DNA from 3 places in the Paraburkholderia sp. MM6662-R1 genome. Region 2 is predicted to be linked to each of the others. Evidence: riboswitches for the same ligand, from Rfam matches in the RefSeq annotation. Region 2 holds a riboswitch; each other region holds the start of a gene.

What was found. Region 2 has a riboswitch for cobalamin ahead of cobW (cobalamin biosynthesis protein CobW). Riboswitches for the same ligand answer to the same signal wherever they lie in the genome.
Region 1: it holds a riboswitch for cobalamin, as region 2 does, so the genes downstream of both, OKW39_RS36845 (CbtB domain-containing protein) here and cobW (cobalamin biosynthesis protein CobW) in region 2, are expected to answer to the same signal.
Region 3: it holds a riboswitch for cobalamin, as region 2 does, so the genes downstream of both, OKW39_RS07745 (TonB-dependent receptor domain-containing protein) here and cobW (cobalamin biosynthesis protein CobW) in region 2, are expected to answer to the same signal.

What each region holds. Positions count from the first base shown of each region.
Region 1 covers NZ_JBNDLV010000004.1:1,503,351-1,509,838, forward strand. Annotated here, with positions in the region: gene OKW39_RS36830 (ATPase domain-containing protein) at 1-1,208, opposite strand, end outside; gene OKW39_RS36835 (hypothetical protein) at 1,406-1,846, shown strand; gene OKW39_RS36840 (histidine phosphatase family protein) at 1,860-2,480, opposite strand; cobalamin riboswitch at 2,568-2,713, shown strand; gene OKW39_RS36845 (CbtB domain-containing protein) at 2,754-2,975, shown strand; gene OKW39_RS36850 (CbtA family protein) at 2,987-3,727, shown strand; rRNA gene OKW39_RS36855 (16S ribosomal RNA) at 4,328-5,860, shown strand; tRNA gene OKW39_RS36860 (tRNA-Ile) at 5,936-6,012, shown strand; tRNA gene OKW39_RS36865 (tRNA-Ala) at 6,066-6,141, shown strand.
Region 2 covers NZ_JBNDLV010000004.1:2,648,305-2,654,792, reverse strand. Annotated here, with positions in the region: gene cobN (cobaltochelatase subunit CobN) at 1-3,474, opposite strand, end outside; gene cobW (cobalamin biosynthesis protein CobW) at 3,489-4,580, opposite strand; cobalamin riboswitch at 4,783-5,059, opposite strand; gene OKW39_RS42085 (hypothetical protein) at 5,712-6,029, shown strand; gene OKW39_RS42080 (RNA-guided endonuclease InsQ/TnpB family protein) at 6,023-6,488, shown strand, end outside.
Region 3 covers NZ_JBNDLV010000001.1:1,637,932-1,644,419, forward strand. Annotated here, with positions in the region: gene cobT (nicotinate-nucleotide--dimethylbenzimidazole phosphoribosyltransferase) at 1-726, opposite strand, end outside; gene OKW39_RS07735 (ABC transporter ATP-binding protein) at 760-1,602, opposite strand; gene OKW39_RS07740 (FecCD family ABC transporter permease) at 1,599-2,663, opposite strand; gene OKW39_RS07745 (TonB-dependent receptor domain-containing protein) at 2,703-4,634, opposite strand; cobalamin riboswitch at 4,725-4,989, opposite strand; gene OKW39_RS07750 (ATPase) at 5,210-5,569, shown strand; gene OKW39_RS07755 (cell division protein ZapA) at 5,566-5,880, shown strand; RNA gene ssrS (6S RNA) at 5,947-6,128, shown strand; gene OKW39_RS07765 (EVE domain-containing protein) at 6,270-6,488, shown strand, end outside.

The sequences.
Region 1 (6,488 bases), 1.1 Mb from region 2:
AGCATCGTGACCACGCCCTGCTGATTCAGATAGCCGAGCAATTCGTGCATGTGCAGCAGCAGGTAGCGCTCGCCGGGCATCGCCTGCAGATAGGCGTTCAGGCTGTCGACCGCGACATAGCGCACGTGCTCGTTTTCGACCGCGTTGCGCACGTCGCTCGACAGCTCGCCCGGCGAGATTTCCGCGGGATCGATCTGGCGCAGCATCAGCAGACCGCTTTCGACGTGCGGCGCGAGATCCATGCCGAGCGTCGCGCAGCGTGTGACCAGCGTGCTGAGCGTTTCGTCGAATACGTAGTACGCGCAACGCTCGCCGCGTTCGAGTGCGGCAAGCAGGCACGACACGACGGTGGTGGTTTTGCCGACCCCCGACGGGCCGATGATCAGCGAATTGGTGCCGGGGACGAGGCCACCGCCGAGCAGCGCGTCGAGGCCGGGCGTGCCGGTGCTCATCGGGCTCGTGCCGAATTCGCTGCGATGCTCGGCGGCGACCAGACGCGGATAGACGCGCAGACCGCCGGTGTTGAGCGTGAAGTCGTGATAGCCCTCGCGGAACTTGATGCCGCGCATCTTCGCGATGCGCAGACGGCGGCGATTGCCGCCGTAATCATGAGCGACGTTTTCGAGGCTGATCACGCCGTGCACGATGCTGTGAAGCTGAATGCCGGAGGTGCTGGCCGACGTGTCGTCGAGCAGCAGCACCGTGCATTCGCGCGTCGAGAAATGGTGCTTGAGCGCGAGAATCTGCCGACGGTAGCGCAATGGGTTCTCCGCCAGCAGACGCAGTTCGGACAGGCTGTCCAGGACGACGCGCGCCGGCTTCAGTTCGTCGACGTGCTCGATTACGTTGCGCACGCTTTCGCCGAGTTCGACTTCGGCCGGGTGCAGCACGGTCTGTTCGTATTGCGGTTCGAGCCCTTCTTCGGGCAGTTGCTCCAGTATCGTGAAACGGCTCAGATCCCAGCCATGGCTCGCGCCGATCGCGAGCAGTTCAGCACGGGTTTCGGACAGCGCGATATAAAGGCCGGTCTGCCCTTCGTGCAGGCCCTTGAGTAAGAATTGCAACGCGAGGGTGGTCTTACCCGTGCCTGGCACACCCTCCACGAGGTACATGCGGTTCGGCGTAAGACCACCGCCGAGAATGTCGTCGATGCCTTCGATGCCCGACGATATGCGGGCGGGGGTAGGGGCGGCGGTAGTGGTCGACATGATGGTTGAATTGACGTCGGCAGTGGCTTTGATCGAAACGGGCGCGATGTCGCGGCCGGTATGGCGCTACGCAATTTGTGTGCCGTCGTGCATTGCCCGCGTGCTCGGGCCTCGCGCGCATGGGCATGAAGCGTGCTATTAAAGGTGGCTCGCTGCGAGTTTTTCTTCAGCAGCACTTTGGAAGCTTCACGCACACCATGAAAACCTGTCGACTTTCGGCTATCGCGCTTACCGCGGCATCGCTCGTTGCGCTGCTGCCGGTCAGTGCATCCGCCGACGATAGCCCCAGACCTTGCGGTGCGCTCAAACGGATCGTGGCCGCGGCGCCGGACGGCTTTGCCTCGCTGACACCCGACGACGGCAAAGGCGTAGCGCAACCTTATGGCGATGACGCGCAATGTTCGGCCGCGCATCGAAGTTTCCAGTGCACGTGGACGCCGCATCAGGCGGCGGGCTCGAACGCGGATGCATTGGAAGCCGTCGCGGCAGACGTCGCGTCGTGCCTGCCCGATGCAACGCACGATCAGAATTCGCCGGGACGTCAGCACTTTTATCTCGGCGCGAAGGATCGACGCACCGAAATCACGCTGACGCCCGAGGGGTCCAACCGGTTGCGGCTTGTGGTGTCGGGCAGGTAAGCGGCGGTGCCGTTCAGGCGGTGGCGGCCGGGCGCCACGACCAGCCGCGTCGCGAGTGGCGTAATTCGACGACCGACAGCGGCGCGATCTCGATGCGACAGAACACGGTTGGCGATGCGCCGAGGGCGTGCACGATTGCCGCTCGCAGTAGAGTCGCGTGGGTGATGGCGACGATGGTTCGACCTTGCGCAGAGGCCGCGAAGCTTGCTTCGTTGACGGCATTGCATGAACGCACGTCTGCCTGCTGCGCGTCGAGCCACTCTCCAACCCGCTGCACGAGTTGACCGAACGATTCGCCGCCGGGCGGCGCGGTGTCGGGCTCGCGTGTCCAGGCGGCGAGTTCGCGGGGCGTTGCGTCGGCAATGGCCGCGAGGCGCTGGCCGCGCCATTTGCCATAGTCGATATCCACCAATGCGTCGGCAGGCGTGGCGCTCAGACCGAGCGCGGCGGCCGTTTCGCGCGCGCTGGCGGCGGGGCTGGTGAACACCGCGCCGTGGGCGGGAAGCGCGAGACGCGGTCGCGCCGCTTCGACTTCGGCGCGACCGCGCGCGTCGAGCGGATCGTCGTCAGGGAAGCGGCCCGCGCGCTGCGCGGCCGTTGCCGCGTGGCTCACCAGTAATAGTCGCGTATCCATTCTTTGCGTTGGCGCCTCATTCGTACTTGCCTGCGTGGTTTCATCGCCTCGCGGCTCGCGGCGCGCGTTGCGAGGTAGCCCTCGCCGTCACGGAAGCCGCAGTTTAGCGCGTAGAATACCGACACTGCGAAGCACGGAAGCCGGTGAGAGCCCGGCGCGGTCGCGCCACTGTAATCGGCATTGCAATCCACAAGAGCCGAAAGCCAGACCCGAGCTTCGCACCATTCCTCTGCAATCGACTTTCGGGGCGCGTCACCCCAGGAGATGTCCATCATGACCGAAGCTGTTCTTGATCGCGCCGCGCAACCGGCGGCCCAGCCCACTCCCATTCCTTTGCGCGAACTGCTGCCGTGGGTCGTGTTCGGCGGCTTGCTGCTGTTGCTCGCGCTTTACTTCGTTGGTGCGGAACAGGGCGCGACGTCGCTCGTGCCCGGCATGTACGTGCATGAGTTCGTGCACGACGGCCGCCATCTGCTCGGCTTTCCCTGCCACTAACGGAGTTCGACATGGTAGGTAAATTGTTGGTGCGCGGGATGCTCGCGGGCATCGTCGCGGGCTTGCTCACGTTCGCGTTCGCGCGAATCGTCGGCGAACCACAGGTCGATCAGGCCATTTCATTCGAAGAAAAAGCGGCCGCCGCGCGCGGCGAGGCGCCCGAGCCCGAAATCGTGAGCCGTCAGACGCAGGCTGGCCTCGGCCTGCTGACTGGCGTGGTCACGTATGGCGCGGCATTTGGCGGCCTGTTCTCGCTGGTGTTTGCGTATGCGTATGGACGCGCGGGGACGTTGAGCGTGCGCGCGCTGTCCGCGTGGCTCGCGCTTGGCGCGTTCATCACGCTCGTGATCGTGCCGAATATCAAGTATCCGGCCAATCCGCCGTCGGTCGGTGATCCGGAGACGATCGGCACGCGCACGGGCCTGTTCTTTCTGATGATCGCGATTTCGCTCGCGACGATGGTGTTTTCGCTGAAGGTGCGGCGTCGCGCGGCGGCGAAGCTGGGTGCGTGGAACGGTTCGATCGTCGCGGGGCTCGTGTTCGTCGTGGTCATCGCGGCCGTGCAACTGTCGATGCCGGTCATCAATGAAGTGCCGGCCGCGTTCCCGGCTGTGCTGCTGTGGAAGTTCCGCGTCGCGGCGATCAGCATGCAGGTGGTCATGTGGACGACGATCGGGCTGCTGTTTGGCGCGATGGTCGAGCGCAGCGCTTTTATGCGTACGAATGCGCGGGTGACGATGAAGTCCGCCTGATGGTGACGGTGACACGCGGCCGCGCAAGCGGCCATTCTCGCGCGCAACGCGCGAGAATGGTTTTGCATCAAGTACTTGGCGCAGTTGTGGAGTGGTTATCCACAGCCTTGCGAACATTTTCTGTGGAAAAGCTGCTTAACGGCTTTTCGCAACTCCACTCATCTCTCCCTTTCGCCGCGGCGCTCCGGAGAATTCAATTGGAAGCCTAACTAATTCAGGTTGCACGCGGCACTGCTCAATTTTTAAGCTCTTCAACTTTTTAAAATAAATTGTGAGAAGGGTATTGACGTGTTGTCGACCGCTCTCCATAATCTCGTTTCTCTGCTGCAGACGCAGCGACGCAAACGAAGCGGTGCCGGGTAGTGGTGGTTCAGGCGCGGCGGGTTTGGCGGACCGATCTTTAAAAACTAACAGTCGATAAGTGTGGGCGCTTGATGCGGAATGCGGCGGCGGATTCTCCGGAGTCTGCTGTCAGGCAGAAGTATCAGAAGCCTCACACAGTATTAGAGGAAGGTTTGTCTGTCGAAAGACGGATCAATCATCGTCAGTACGTTGAGTGAGCGACCGGGTTCGAGAGAGCCCGAACACAGTAACAGGTTTGAACTGAAGAGTTTGATCCTGGCTCAGATTGAACGCTGGCGGCATGCCTTACACATGCAAGTCGAACGGCAGCACGGACTTCGGTCTGGTGGCGAGTGGCGAACGGGTGAGTAATACATCGGAACGTGTCCTGGAGTGGGGGATAGCCCGGCGAAAGCCGGATTAATACCGCATACGCTCGGGAGAGGAAAGCGGGGGATCTTTCGGGACCTCGCGCTCAAGGGGCGGCCGATGGCAGATTAGGTAGTTGGTGGGGTAAAGGCCTACCAAGCCGACGATCTGTAGCTGGTCTGAGAGGACGACCAGCCACACTGGGACTGAGACACGGCCCAGACTCCTACGGGAGGCAGCAGTGGGGAATTTTGGACAATGGGCGCAAGCCTGATCCAGCAATGCCGCGTGTGTGAAGAAGGCCTTCGGGTTGTAAAGCACTTTTGTCCGGAAAGAAAACCTCGTGGCTAATATCCGAGAGGGATGACGGTACCGGAAGAATAAGCACCGGCTAACTACGTGCCAGCAGCCGCGGTAATACGTAGGGTGCGAGCGTTAATCGGAATTACTGGGCGTAAAGCGTGCGCAGGCGGTGCTGTAAGACCGATGTGAAATCCCCGGGCTTAACCTGGGAACTGCATTGGTGACTGCAGCGCTGGAGTATGGCAGAGGGGGGTGGAATTCCACGTGTAGCAGTGAAATGCGTAGAGATGTGGAGGAACACCGATGGCGAAGGCAGCCCCCTGGGCCAATACTGACGCTCATGCACGAAAGCGTGGGGAGCAAACAGGATTAGATACCCTGGTAGTCCACGCCCTAAACGATGTCAACTGGTTGTCGGGCCTTCATTGGCTTGGTAACGTAGCTAACGCGTGAAGTTGACCGCCTGGGGAGTACGGTCGCAAGATTAAAACTCAAAGGAATTGACGGGGACCCGCACAAGCGGTGGATGATGTGGATTAATTCGATGCAACGCGAAAAACCTTACCTACCCTTGACATGTATGGAATCCTGCCGAGAGGCGGGAGTGCCCGAAAGGGAGCCATAACACAGGTGCTGCATGGCTGTCGTCAGCTCGTGTCGTGAGATGTTGGGTTAAGTCCCGCAACGAGCGCAACCCTTGTCCCTAGTTGCTACGCAAGAGCACTCCAGGGAGACTGCCGGTGACAAACCGGAGGAAGGTGGGGATGACGTCAAGTCCTCATGGCCCTTATGGGTAGGGCTTCACACGTCATACAATGGTCGGAACAGAGGGTTGCCAAGCCGCGAGGTGGAGCCAATCCCAGAAAACCGATCGTAGTCCGGATCGCACTCTGCAACTCGGGTGCGTGAAGCTGGAATCGCTAGTAATCGCGGATCAGCATGCCGCGGTGAATACGTTCCCGGGTCTTGTACACACCGCCCGTCACACCATGGGAGTGGGTTTTACCAGAAGTGGCTAGTCTAACCGCAAGGAGGACGGTCACCACGGTAGGATTCATGACTGGGGTGAAGTCGTAACAAGGTAGCCGTATCGGAAGGTGCGGCTGGATCACCTCCTTTCCAGAGCTGTGCATTCATTGCACTCAAGTGCTCACGCTTATCGGCTGTGGTTAGAAGAAACGCAGGCAGGCTCAGGGGTCTGTAGCTCAGCCGGTTAGAGCACCGTCTTGATAAGGCGGGGGTCGATGGTTCGAATCCATCCAGACCCACCAGTGTCTTGTCTGGTGAGCTGAAGGGCTGGGGCCGCTGGAGTATCTGTGAGACTGGGGGATTAGCTCAGCTGGGAGAGCACCTGCTTTGCAAGCAGGGGGTCGTCGGTTCGATCCCGTCATCCTCCACCAATCCTCAATGCCAAGGGTTCAGCACGAAGTGATGCTGAGTACTTTGCATTGGCGATTGAGCCAGTCAGAGCGGTATGAGGCACAGGCTTCATACCGGCTGCCGTTCTTTAACAATCAGGAAGAAGTAGTAAAGAGATTCACGAAAGGCACCTGGAGATGGGTGCGGAGTAGGTGAATCAGGGTTGTGATTGTATCGATGTATTTTAAAGGTGATCGAAAGATTGCTTTGGAATACGGCGCAACACGAATACTCAACCTGTAGCGAGTGCGTCTATCCCCTGCGGGGATGGGACCCACGTAAGCGCTAAAGCGCTAGCGTGGGTCGACACAGAGACACACCCGTTATA
Region 2 (6,488 bases):
CACGCGCGCGATCTCCTCCTGCAACGTCCGCACGCGCGGCGCGGCCGGATTGCTGTGATCCGCGTGATAGACGCGCGGCTGCCGACCTGCCAGATGCCGCACCGCCGCGACCATGCCGCCCTGAAACTGGTAGTAGTCGTTCGAATCGAGCACGTCGTGCTCGCGGTTGTCCTGGTTCTGCAGCACGAGGTCCATCACTGCGAGGCGCGTGCCAAACGCTTGATGCGCCTCCTCGCCCGCGCTCTTCTGCGCGTACGCATATCCGCCCCATGCCTGATACGCGTTCGCGAGATCGGCGTCGGTCTGCCATTGGCGCGAGTCGATCATCTGCTGCAGACCCGCGCCGTACGTGCCCGGCCGCGCGCTGAACACGCGCCAGCCGGCGCGCTTGCGCGCTTCGACCGGGTCCATGCCGCGCGCGATCAACGCATCGCGTTCGCGCTGCACGCGCGCGCGAATCGGATTCAGCTCCGCGGGCTCGTCGAGTTCGGCAACCGCTTGCACGGCCGCATCGAACAGATGCATCACGTTCGCGAACGCATCGCGAAAGAAACCGGATACGCGCAACGTGACGTCGATACGCGGCCGATCGAACGCGTCGATCGGCATGATCTCGAAGTCCGTCACACGGTGGCTGCCCGGCGCCCATTTCGGCCGCACGCCGAGCAGCGCGAGCGCCTGCGCGATATCGTCGCCGCCGGTGCGCATCGTCGCGGTGCCCCAGACCGACAGGCCGATCGCGCTGGGATAATCGCCGTGCTCCTGCAGATGCCGCTCGATCAGTTGCTGCGCCGATTTCAGGCCGAGTGCCCACGCGGCTTGCGTCGGCACCGCGCGCGTGTCGACCGAATAGAAGTTGCGGCCGGTGGGCAGCACGTCGGGCCGACCGCGCGACGGCGAACCGCTCGGACCTGGCGGCACGAAACGTCCTTCGAGGCCGCGCTTCAGTTGCGTCATTTCCTGCGGGCCGCAGGCGTCGAGACGCGGCAGCACGTCGTCGCGCAGGCGTGCGATCACCTGTGCCGCTTGCGGCAGACTTTCGTCGGCTACGGGGACGGCCTGCGAACGATCCGCATCATCGCAATCGACATCGCAGACACCGCGCAACAGCTCGCCCGCGAGCAATTCCAACCGCTCACGCGTATCGCCATAATGTCGCCACGGCGCATCGCTGACCCGCTGCAATACCTCGGGTCGCGGACCGTCCCATGCGGCGGCCCAATCCACCGTCAACGGGTCGAACCGATGATCGATGCGCAGATCGCGCGCCAGCGCGTCGACGAGCCCCGCCTTGCCGGCCCGCCCATCGCCGACCGGAAAGCGCCCGAGCGCGAGCAGCGTGTCGCGCCGCTGCACGCCGCGCGGCGACTGCCCGAACGTATGCAGGCCATCGCGAATCTGCGCTTCCTTCAGCTCGCACAGCCACGCATCGACGCGTGTGAGCAGCGCGTCTTCATCGTCCTGTCGGTTCGGCGCCGCGAGACTCAGCTCTTCGTGCAGCCGATGCTCGACGATCGTCGTCAGAATCGTGCGACGCAAGAGCTTCGCGCGACGCGAATCGACCATCAATGCTTCGTAGTATTCGTCGACCTGGCGTTCGAGGTCCTGCAGCGGCCCATAGTTTTCGGCGCGTGTAAGCGGTGGCATCAGATGATCGATGATCACCGCCTGCGCGCGCCGCTTCGCCTGGCTGCCCTCGCCGGGATCATTGACGATGAACGGATACAGATGCGGCATCGGTCCGAGAATCAGATCGGGCCAGCACGCGTCGCTCAAGGCGACGCTTTTGCCCGGCAGCCATTCCAGGTTGCCGTGCTTGCCGACGTGCACGACCGCGTCGATGCCGAACTGATGGCGCAGCCAGAAATAGAACGCGAGGTATGCGTGCGGCGGTACGAGCTCCGCATCGTGATAGCTCGCGTAGTCGCCGTGCTCGCGCGAACGCGCAGGCTGAATGCCGACGAACACCAGGCCGCAGCGCCAGCCGGCGATCATGAAGCGGCCGCGCCGTAGCGTGGGGTCCTGCTCGGGCATGCCCCAGCGAGCGTTCAACGCGTCGCGCGCGCTCGCCGGCAACGCGTTGAAATGCGCGAGATAGTCGTCGAGTGCGAGGCTTTGCAGGGCCGGACGCAGATCGCGTACGACCGGATCGTTGGTCACGCCTTCGGTCAGCCTGTTCAACAACGCGTCGCCGTTTCCGGGTAGTTCGCCGACACGATAACCTTCATCGCGCAGCATCGACAGAATGCCGACCACCGACGCCGGCGTATCGAGCCCGACGCCATTGCCGATGCGCCCTTCGCTCATCGGATAGTTGGCGAGAATCAACGCGACTTTCTTGTCGGCGTTATCGAGCGAACGCAAACGGCACCAGCGCCGGCTCAGCTCGGCGAGAAAGCGCACCCGTTCGAGGTCGGGCTGATAGCGGACCACGTCGACCTGCGTATGCGAACAGCGATACGCGAGCCCCTTGAAGCTGATCGCGCGCGTGATGATGCGCCCGTCCACTTCGGGCAGCGCGATATGCATCGCGATGTCGCGCGAATTGAGGCCGTGGTTGTCCTTCAGCCAGTCTTCGCGATTGCCGCCGCTCAGGATCACCTGAAACACCGGCGCGTCGCCGGCGAGCGCGAGCGGCTCCGGGTCGTCGATCGCGGAAGCGGCGAACGCGGTCGTGTTCAGCACGAGCGCGACACCATGTTGCGCGCACAGCGACTGCACGACATCGCGGCTCAGCGCATCCTTCAGCGACGTGATCGCGAGCGGCAGCGGATTGAGCCCTTGCGCTTCGAGCGCGTCGATCAGCGCATCGAACACCGCGGTATTGGCGGCCTGCAGATGCGCCTTGTAGAACAGAATCGCGACGACCGGCGCGTCTTGCCGCCAACGCGCCTGCCAGTCGGCGACGATGGGGGTATCGCGCTCAGGGTGATACAGCGACGCGGCCGGCAACGCGCGCGGCGGATCGGGTTCGCGCCCCCAGTCGAGCGCGCGATACGCGACGCAGCGCAAAAACGCCTCGGCGTTCTGCGGACCGCCCTCGCGCAGATAGCGCCACAGCTGCTGACACAGCTCGGCGCTCGCGGTGCTGCGCGCGAGCAGGTTCGGGTCTTCCTGCAGATCGCCGGAAAACATCGCGAGTGTTTGCTGTTTGCGCTGCGCGAGCGCGACCACCTGCTCGATGCCGTACGGCCAATACGTTTCGCCGCCGAGATGATCGACGACGACCACGCGCGCATGCTGCAACACGTCGTCCAGATAGAAATCGACCGAAGCAGGCTGACGCAGATACGTGACGTTCGCGAGCCGCACGCTCGGAAAGCCGTCGCCGAGACGCGGCACCACGCTCGCGAGCAGCGACAGCGTGGTGTCGGCGGAACTGAGCACGACGATCTCGGCGGGCTGCTGATCGATGCGGATCACGCCCTGCGTATCGTCGACGAAGCCGCCCGGCGTCGTGCGCAGCAGATGCATGCTGGTGCGCCCGTTTATGCCGTCGCGTTCGACGTCGCGCCGAGCGCCGCGTCGAACGCCTGTTGCAGCGCGTGCTGGTCGAGGTCTGCGCCGATCAGCACGAAGCGGCTCAACGCGCCGTCGCCATTTTCACCCGCTTGCCAGCGCCGGTCGAAGTAGCTGTCGAAGCGCCGGCCCACGCCCTGGATCACGAGACGCATCGCCGCGCCCTGCAGTGCCGCGAAGCCTTTGACACGGTAAATCGTGTGGGTTTCGACGAGCGCCTGCAAGGCGGCGAGCGCCGCGTCGCGCGACGGTACCGATGCCTGCACGACGACCGAATCGAATTCATCGTGGTGATGATCGGGGTCGTCGGTGGAACCGTGGTGGTCATGACGCAGGTGGATCGTCTCTTCCGACGCCGCTTCGAGGCCCAGCAGCGTATGCAGGTCTAGCCGCCCCTGCTGAGCGCGCACGATCTTCACCTGCGGCGGAATCTCCGCGCGGATCGCGGCTTCGACCTCGTGCTGCCGCGCGTCGTCGATCAGATCGGTCTTGTTCAGAATCACCAGGTCGGCCGCCGACAACTGGTCTTCGAACAGTTCATGCAGCGGCGACTCGTGATCGAGATTCGGATCGGCCTTGCGCTGCGCATCGACGGCGAGCGGGTTATCGGCGAACTGGCCGCTCGCGGCGGCCGGGCCGTCCACCACCGTCACCACCGCGTCGACCGTGAAGCCGTTGCGGATCTGCGGCCAGTTGAACGCCTGCACAAGCGGCTTCGGCAAGGCGAGCCCCGACGTTTCGATCAGCACGTGATCGAGTTCATCGCGGCGCTCCGCGAGCTTTTCCATCACCGGGAAAAATTCTTCCTGCACGGTGCAGCACAAACAACCGTTCGCGAGTTCATACAATTGTCCTTCAGTCTCGACGCCGTTTTCATCGCAACCGATGCCGCAGCCCCTGAGGATTTCGCCGTCGATGCCGAGCTCGCCGAACTCGTTGACGATCACCGCGATGCGCTTGCCGCCCGCATGCTGAAGAATGTGCCGCAGCAGCGTGGTTTTGCCGCTGCCGAGAAAGCCCGTGACGATCGTGACGGGGATCTTGCGCAATTGAGTTTGCATCGTGAGGTCCATCCCTTGGCGTTGATCGGTATGCCGGAAAGTCCGCGCGTGGGTCCGCGTCGGCTGGCGAATGGAGCGAATGAAGCACGCGCAGCAGTACCAGCGATCACCAGACACGGGGACGAACGACGGCATTGCCGCGACAACGGAAATACAGAAAGCGGAACTGAGGTCATGAACGCGCCGCCGCATCCCCGCGGCGGTCGTTCTGCTTATTTGGGCCGGTATCCGGGCTGGCGAAAGCGCCGCTTCCCCTTCCCGGCCGAGTGGCTTCTCGTCCAGTGGTGAAATGTCCACGCGAGCTTGCGCGCGGACATCGAAGCCGGCACCGCGGCGTCCAGCTATCAAGCCGGAACCGCTGTTCGCTTACCGTTGCGGGGACAGCACAGGTTAGCCGCTCCAGAGCAGATGGCTCCCTGTTTCCCGTTTAACTGCATGCGCACGAACGCGCACGCGAGCACCCAAAGTGCGTGCGAGTGTAGGCCCGCGGCCTTGCGCAGTCAAGGAACGCGCCTTGCCGGAAAGCGCCGCCAAGGCTTATCCGGCAAGGCGCCATGTGCTATCGTATGCGCGCGTTTGATGCCCGCGTGGCGCGTTCAACCTGTGCTGTCCCCGCAACGGTAAGCGACCTGTGGCGCGCGATTCTGTCTTCGATTCCGCCGTGCCGCGCATGCGTTTTTTGATGCCACTTTTCCGCGAATCCGCAAAGCAGCGACGGGAAGGCGAAGCGCGTTAGGCCGCCAGCCCGGATAGCGGCCAGACACGGAGGCGGTGCGGCATGCGGCGTGTGGGGTCCGCCGGCCACTGGAATCCGCTAGGTATGACTGTTGATGCACCAGTTGCGCATCTTTGTTCGTTCATGCACTATTTCCGCATGTCACGAACGATGGTAAACATCATCCAAGCCGCGGAGTCTTTGGGCGTTGCGACTCAGACGCTGCGGCTTTGGGAACGCGAAGCCATCTCATTCCGGAGAAACGCACGCCATGGGGCGACGGCGATACAATCTGGCGCGTCTGCGGCCGCACCTCGCCTAGGCCCGCATATGCAAGCCAGCCGGTGCTCGAACTCTACTGTGCGCGGGCAAGGCGGGACGGGACGTTCCAGTTCGTCGCAGATCTCGGCTCAGGCATGAACTCTCTCGAAAAGAAAATCAGGCGTTTGCCCGACACGGTCATCGACTGGCGGGTTAGGCGGCCAGTTATCTTGGACAAGGACCGGTTGCTGCGCTTCGGCGCGGAACTGACGTCCGTTACCTGCGCGGCGAAGAACGTCGAAGTTGTGACTCTCAACCAAGGCGAGGAGACGACCTTCGAAGAAGACCTCAGGAGGGACGTGCCCGAAATCACCAGGTTGTACAACGGTCCCCTGCAGAGCAGTCGCGCGCGCAAGAACTGGAACCTGCTCTGCGGAGTACGGCATGCCTTGGAGAATGCCCAGTCATGCTGATCGCCCACCGCATCGCGCTCGACCCGAACAACGTACAAGCCACATACTTTGCCCGCGCGGCAGGCACGGCGCGCTTCGCCTACAACTGGGCGCTGGCGGAGTGGCAGCGACAGTACGAAGCATGGAAGTCCGACAACGCATTGTCGAGGCCGTCGCAGATGGCGCTTCGGCGACAACTGAACGCACTCAAACGCCAACGGTTTCCGTGGATGCTGGAGGTCACCAAGAACGCGCCGCAGATGGCAATCATCCAGCTAGGGCAGGCCTTCCATAACTTTTTCGCGGGCCGCGCACGCTACCCGAAGTTCCGCAGGAAAGGCGTGCACGACCGATTCTCCCTCACCAACGACCAGTTCCGTGTCGACGGTTCACGCATTCGCATTCCCGGGCTTGGCTGGGTGCGCATGCGCGAGTCGTTGCGCTTTCCCGGCAAGATCATGTCGGCCACGATCTCCCGCG
Region 3 (6,488 bases), on a different contig from region 2:
GCCGCCGAAGGTCGCGAGCACGTCAAGCGGCGCGCGTGCATCCGCATGGCGCGCGAGCGCCGCCGCGAGCACGTTGCGCTTCTTCGCGAGTCCGGCATTGTCGAGACCCGTGCCGCGGCCGACGCAGTCGTCGATCGGCAAGCCGCACAGGCGGCTCATCAGACACGCGGCCGCCGACGTGTTCGCGATGCCCATCTCGCCGAAGCCGATCACGTTCGTGCCGAGCGCCGCGTGATGACGCACGCGCGCGGCGCCCGCCTGCATCGCGGCGAGCGCTTCGGCGTGCGTCATCGCGGCTTCGTGTGCGAAGTTGCGCGTGCCGGGCCCGACCGGAATGTCGACGAGTCGGTCCGTGGACGGCAGCGGCGTCGCGATGCCCGCGTTGACCACTTCGAGTTCGAGACCCGCGACGCGACTGAGCGCGTTGATCGCCGCGCCGCCCGCGATGAAGTTCGCGACCATCTGCGCGGTCACCGCTTGCGGATAGGGGCTCACGCCTTCGGCGGCGATGCCGTGGTCGCCCGCGAAAACGATCATCGCGGGACGCTGCACGGTGGGACGCGTACTACGCTGGATCAGGCCCATCTGGCGCGCGAGCGTTTCGAGCCGGCCGAGGCTGCCGGGCGGTTTGGTGCGCGTATCGATGATCCGCTGCAGTTCGGCGCGTAGCGTCTGATCGAGCGGCGCGACTTCGGGCAAACCGGCTGGGTGTGGGATGCGAGTCATAGGTGTGATCGAAACAAGGGATAGGAATAAATATCAGCCTGACTGCGCGTCATGGCCGGCAGGCGATTCGTGACGCGCGCGCGGCGCGGGTATCAGCGCCTCGTGCTCGCCGTCGCGAATCAGAATCAGCGGATAGCCGAACGCGCGGCTCGTCAACGCAGGCGTCAGCACGTCGCGCACTGGGCCCGCATACGCGCCGCCCGCGCCGTCGAGCAGCAACGCGTGCGTCGCGAAGCGGCGCGCGAGGTTCAGATCGTGGCACGAGAACAGCACACTACGGCGCGGTTCGCGCGTCCATGCGACGAGCGCTTCGAGACAGTCGACCTGATGATGCAGGTCGAGATGCGACAACGGTTCGTCGAGCAGCAACAGCGGCGCGTCCTGGCACAGCACCGCCGCGAGGGCAACGCGCTGACGCTCGCCGCCCGATAGCGACAGCACGTCGCGCGCCGCAAAGTCCGCAAGGCCGAGCCGTTCGAGCGCCGCCCGCGCGGCCGCGCGATCCTCGTCGCGCTCCCAGCCCCAGCCGCCCAGATGCGGGAAGCGGTTCAGCAGCACGATGTCGAGCACGCTTGCGTTGAACGCATCGGCCGCGCTTTGCGGCATCAGCGCGCGGCGCCGTGCGAGCGGCAGCGGCTGCCAGTCGGCCACGCGCACGCCATCGAGTTCGACATGGCCCGCCGCCGGATGCAACAGCCCCGCCAGCGTCGATAGCAAGGTGGTCTTGCCCGCGCCGTTCGGCCCGGCGATGCACCAGATTTCGCCCGCATGGAACGTGTGCGTGAACGCGTCGAGCAAGGTGCGCGCGCCGGCGCGCAACGTGAGGCGCTGCGTGCTCAGCATCGAACAGGTGGGGCTGGGTTTGGCTCGTATCATCGGCGGCGTTTGAGCAGCATCCACAGGAACACCGGTACGCCGACCAGCGACGTGATCACGCCGACCGGCAATTGCGCGGGCGCGATCACGGTACGCGCGATCAGATCCGCGCCCATCACCGCGACACCGCCGCCGAGCGCGGCCGCCGGCAGCAGCATGCGCTGATCGTTGCCGAACGCGAGCCGCAGCATGTGCGGCACGACGAGACCGACGAAGCCGATCGTGCCCGCAGTCGTCACCGCCGCGGCCGCCGCCAGCGACGCGACCAGGTACACACGCAAACGCAGCGGCATCACGGCGACGCCCAACGCCTGGGCGGCCGCGTCGCCGCGCAGCAACACGTTCAGACGCGGCGCGGCCGGCACGATCGCAAGCAACACGAGCACGAGCGCCATCAGCGCGGTCCACGGCAGCGCGCCGCCGTTGAGGTCGCCGGTGAGCCAGAACAGCATGCCGCGCAGACGGCTGTCGGGCGCGAGATTGAGCAGCAGCGTGATCAGCGCGCCCCACCCGGCCGCGATCACCGCGCCGGTCAATAGCAAACGGGGCGACGTGTCCTGCGGCTCGCCGCGCCATAGCTCGCGACGCGCGAGGCCGAGCACCAGCAGGATCGACACGAACGCACCCGCGAACGCGCTCGCATCGACGAGCCACCATGCGCCGCCCGCGATCATCGCAACGAGCGCGAACGTCGCCGCGCCGCCCGACACGCCGAGCACGTATGGCTCGGCCAGCGGATTGCGCAGCAGCACCTGCAGCAGCGCGCCGGCGAGCGCGAGCAACGCGCCGCACGCGAAGCCCGCGAGCGCGCGCGGCAAACGCAACGTACGCACGATTTCGCCGGCGAGATCGTCGCTGCCCGTGCCGCCGAAGGTGTGCGTCGGCACGAGCGCCGCAAGCACGCGCGACGGCGCGAGCGGCACGCTGCCGAGCACCAGCGAGGCGCCGAGCACCGCCACGGCGGCGAGCGCGAGGCCGAGCCAGATCGCGGCCGCGCGTTTCGCGTTCATCGGGTGCGGCGTCGCCATCGCGGCACGCAGCGAAGCGGACCCGCGACTCATCCGCGTGCGCTCACGCATGCGGCCACCCCGGCGCGCGCGTCACTGCTGCTGCCAGCCGAGCGTGAGATACGCACCGCGTCGCGGCGAGTTATACGAGTAGGCCGTTTCATAATCCTTGTTGAACAGATTGTCGATTTGCGCACTGACGTACCAAGCTTTGGTGACGTTGTAGCGCGCCGACAGATTCACGATGCCATAACCGCCGAGGTTGCCGGTGCTATCGGTGCGCGGACCGCTGACGATCCACTCGCCGCCAACCCGCCAGCCACCGATGCTGCGATTCACCGCGAACGACCCGAACCGACGCGCGCGCCGCACGAGGTCGGTATCGTTGTCGAGATCGACCGGGTTCTGCAGCGTCACCGTTGCGCGCACGTCGGTCTTGCCGACATGACCGCTCCACGATCCCTCGAGTCCCTGCACCTTCGCACGGCCGACGTTCTCCGCGAGGTAGATGCCGGGGATCGTCTGCACGTAGTCGATCAGATTCGTATAGCGCGTCTGGAATGCGTTCAGACGCATCACGCCGAGCGCATCGGTCGCGTACTGCAAACCGGCTTCGACCGAATGACTGCGCTCGGGTTGGATCGACGGGTTGCCGCTGATCGGATAGTACAGATCGTCGAAGCTCGGCGCGCGGAACGCATCCGAATAGCTTGCGGTTACCTTCCAGCGCGACGTGATGTCGAATCCGTAGCCGAGATAGTAACTGTTCGCTCCACCGAAATCGGAGTACTGGTCGCGTCGCACGTTGGCCTGAATCTGGTTGCGGCCGAAGCGCGCGCTGTAGCCCGCGAAGACCGAATCGACGCGACGGTCGGGCGCGGCGAACGTGTCGGAGTCGAGCGTCTGGTCGAGATGCTCGTAGCCGAGTTGCAGCTTCTGGTTCGCGGCGAGCGCGAAATCGTTCTGCCACGTGTACTGGCGATTGTCGGTATCGAAGCGGCCGTTGTAGATGCCATTGGTGTTCGACACGCTGCGGTCGTCGCCCTCGGCGAGCGTGACGTGGGTGGTCCACCAGTCGGTCAGCTTGCCGTTCGCGAATACCGACACCTGACGCACCTTGCTATAGAGATTGTTCAGATCGGTGGGCTCGCCGTACGCATTGTCGTAGCTGTTGTCGTTGTTCGACTGGAAGTAGCTGACGCCCGCGTCCCACCTGTCGGTGAACTTGTGACGCAGCGACGCGCTGATGCTCTCGTTCAGATTGCCGTTTGCGTTCGGATTCGCGTTCGGCGCCTCGAGCGGATTGAGCGACGAAAAGCCGTCGTCCTTCGTGCGCGCGAGCGAAATATTGAAAGTCGTGCGGCCGTCCTGATCGAGCGCGCCGTTCACGCCGGCTGTTTGCGTCTGCGTGCGATAGCTGCCGTAGCCGACCGAAAAATTGAAACGCGGCGGATGATCGCCGCCGTCTTTCGTGAACACCTGCACGACGCCGCCGATCGCGCCCGAGCCATACAACGCCGACACGTTGCCGTTCACCACTTCGACGTGATCGACCTGATCGAGCGGAATCTGTGCGAGTTGAGCTGAGCCGAGACTCACCGAATCGACGCGCACGCCGTCGATCAGCAGCAGCGATTGCGTCGACGATGCGCCGCGCAGAAAGAGGCTCGTGGTCGAACCGGGGCCACCCGTGCGCGAGATTTGCGCGCCTGGCGCGAGTTGCAACAGGCCGGGCAGATCGGTCGCGGTCGTGTCGGCGATGTCCTGCTGATCGAACTGCGTGGTCTGCGGGATCGCATCGCGCAACGCTTGCGGTCCGCGTTGCGCGGTCACGACGATCGGCGACAGCACGCTGCCCGACGCATCGGCGGAGGTGAGATTGGCCGCGTCGGCAACGTTTGCGGCGCTCGCAGCGGTTGCATCCGTCGCGGACGATGAAGACGCAGGCTCGGCGCTTTGCGCATGCACGACGAGCGGCAGGCTCGCGAACGCGAGCAGCGTTGCGCGGGCGATGGGGGACAGCATGGGATGACATTCCTGTGGATAGCGTGCGCGGCCTGCTTCCCCGCAGGCCGACGCGTCACGAGGCGTCCCCTTGTTCAACGTTTTCGCGGGGGACGTCCCTCTTTTCTGGCCGGTATCCGGGCTACGACACATCGATCCCGCCTTCCCACGCGTGACGCGCAGTGGCACACTCGCACGTTGAACTTCCAACCTTGCGACCAGGACCGACCTGCATGAGCACATCACATGCGGTCGCTTACCGTTGCGGGGGCAGCGCAGGTTCGCGCATCCGGTTTTGGCACCGCGCGCGTCCTGCTTCCCGTTTAACTGCGCGCGCCGAGAAGCGCGCGCGGGCACCAGAGTGCGGGAAGTTTACGAGCGGCCTCGCGGGGCGTCAAGAAAGGTCAACCGGAGCGCAATCGGTTCTGTTGAATGCAGGTTATTGTCCGATGGATTACCGGTTTTTTACCTTATGGTCGACGACACGACACGCAACGAACCTGCACGTAGCGATGCTGTTACGTCTCGAAACGAGACAATTGTCGGAACCTGTAATATTCCGCGCTAAAATGCGATGTCTTTAGAGGACGCAGCACATGCTCACCGAACTCGAATCACTCTCCCAGAACATCGGCAAGCTGATTGCGATCAGCCAGCGCCACAACGAAGCGCGGCTCGCGCTCGAAGAGCAGCTCGCGCAAACGCGTGCCGAAGTGCAAGCCACGCATGCGGAACTCGCGCAATTGCGCGAAGAGCGCGACGCACTGCAGGCGGAACGCGACGCGCTGTCCGCCAAGATCGACGACGCTCAGGTGCGCCTGAATGCCATTCTCGAAAAATTGCCGCGCGCACGCGCGAGCAGCGAACCGGATAACCAGCTCGATCTGCTCGAGTCCGCCCAGCCCGGACACGAGGAAGCGGAAAGCGACGTGAGCCGACACGGAGAAAGCGCATGACCACCAAGCAGATCGAAGTATCGATTCTCGAAGTACCCTATCGTCTCGCCTGCTCGCCGGAAACGGAAGGCGCGCTGCTCGAGGCGGTCGCGCGCGTCGACGCCGAGATGAAGAAAATCCGCAGCGGCAGCAACGTGCGCGGCACCGATCGCATCGCGGTGATGGCTGCGCTGTCGCTGGCATCGGAACTGCTTAAGCTGCAAAGCAGCGTGCGACACGGAGAAGCATTTCCCGCTGAAGAAATCCGGCGTACAATGCAGCAAATGAACGAACAGCTAGGTACTGTGATCGAGCAGTACAGCTTGCAGTAAGCAGTAGTGGGCCGGTTTCGAATCGGTCACGTGTTGAACGGTTTGGGTTGTAGCTTCATCGGTTTAGCTTCCCTGCCTGGTTCGCCAAGGTCATACATTCCTTGAACCAATGCCATGTGCACGGTTGCGGAAATTTGTAGCACGGGTGTGCGCGTCACTCAGTCTGATGTACCCGAAGTGTTGCTAACTGCGACCAATTCTGAACCCTCGGTTCAGGATGCCGGCCTAGCGGCTAAGGCGGGGACCTTATCTGGAACGGCATCGGACTTCGGTTCGATGCCGTTTTTCTTTGGTCGTCGTTTTTTCGTTTGAGCGCCTTTTTCAGGGGCTTTTCCGTACGCGCCTGCTGTTGTTGCGCTTCGTTCAATCTCACACGCTCACTCCGATTCATGCGCTACTGGCTGATGAAGTCCGAACCGGACGAAGCAAGCATCGACGACCTCGCCAACGCACCACATCGCACCTTGCCGTGGACCGGCGTACGCAACTATCAGGCGCGCAACTTCATGCGCGACGTGATGCAGGTCGGCGACGGCGTGCTCTTCTATCATTCGAGCTGTCCGGAGCCCGGCATCGCGGGCATCGCGGAGGTCTCGTCGACCGCGTAT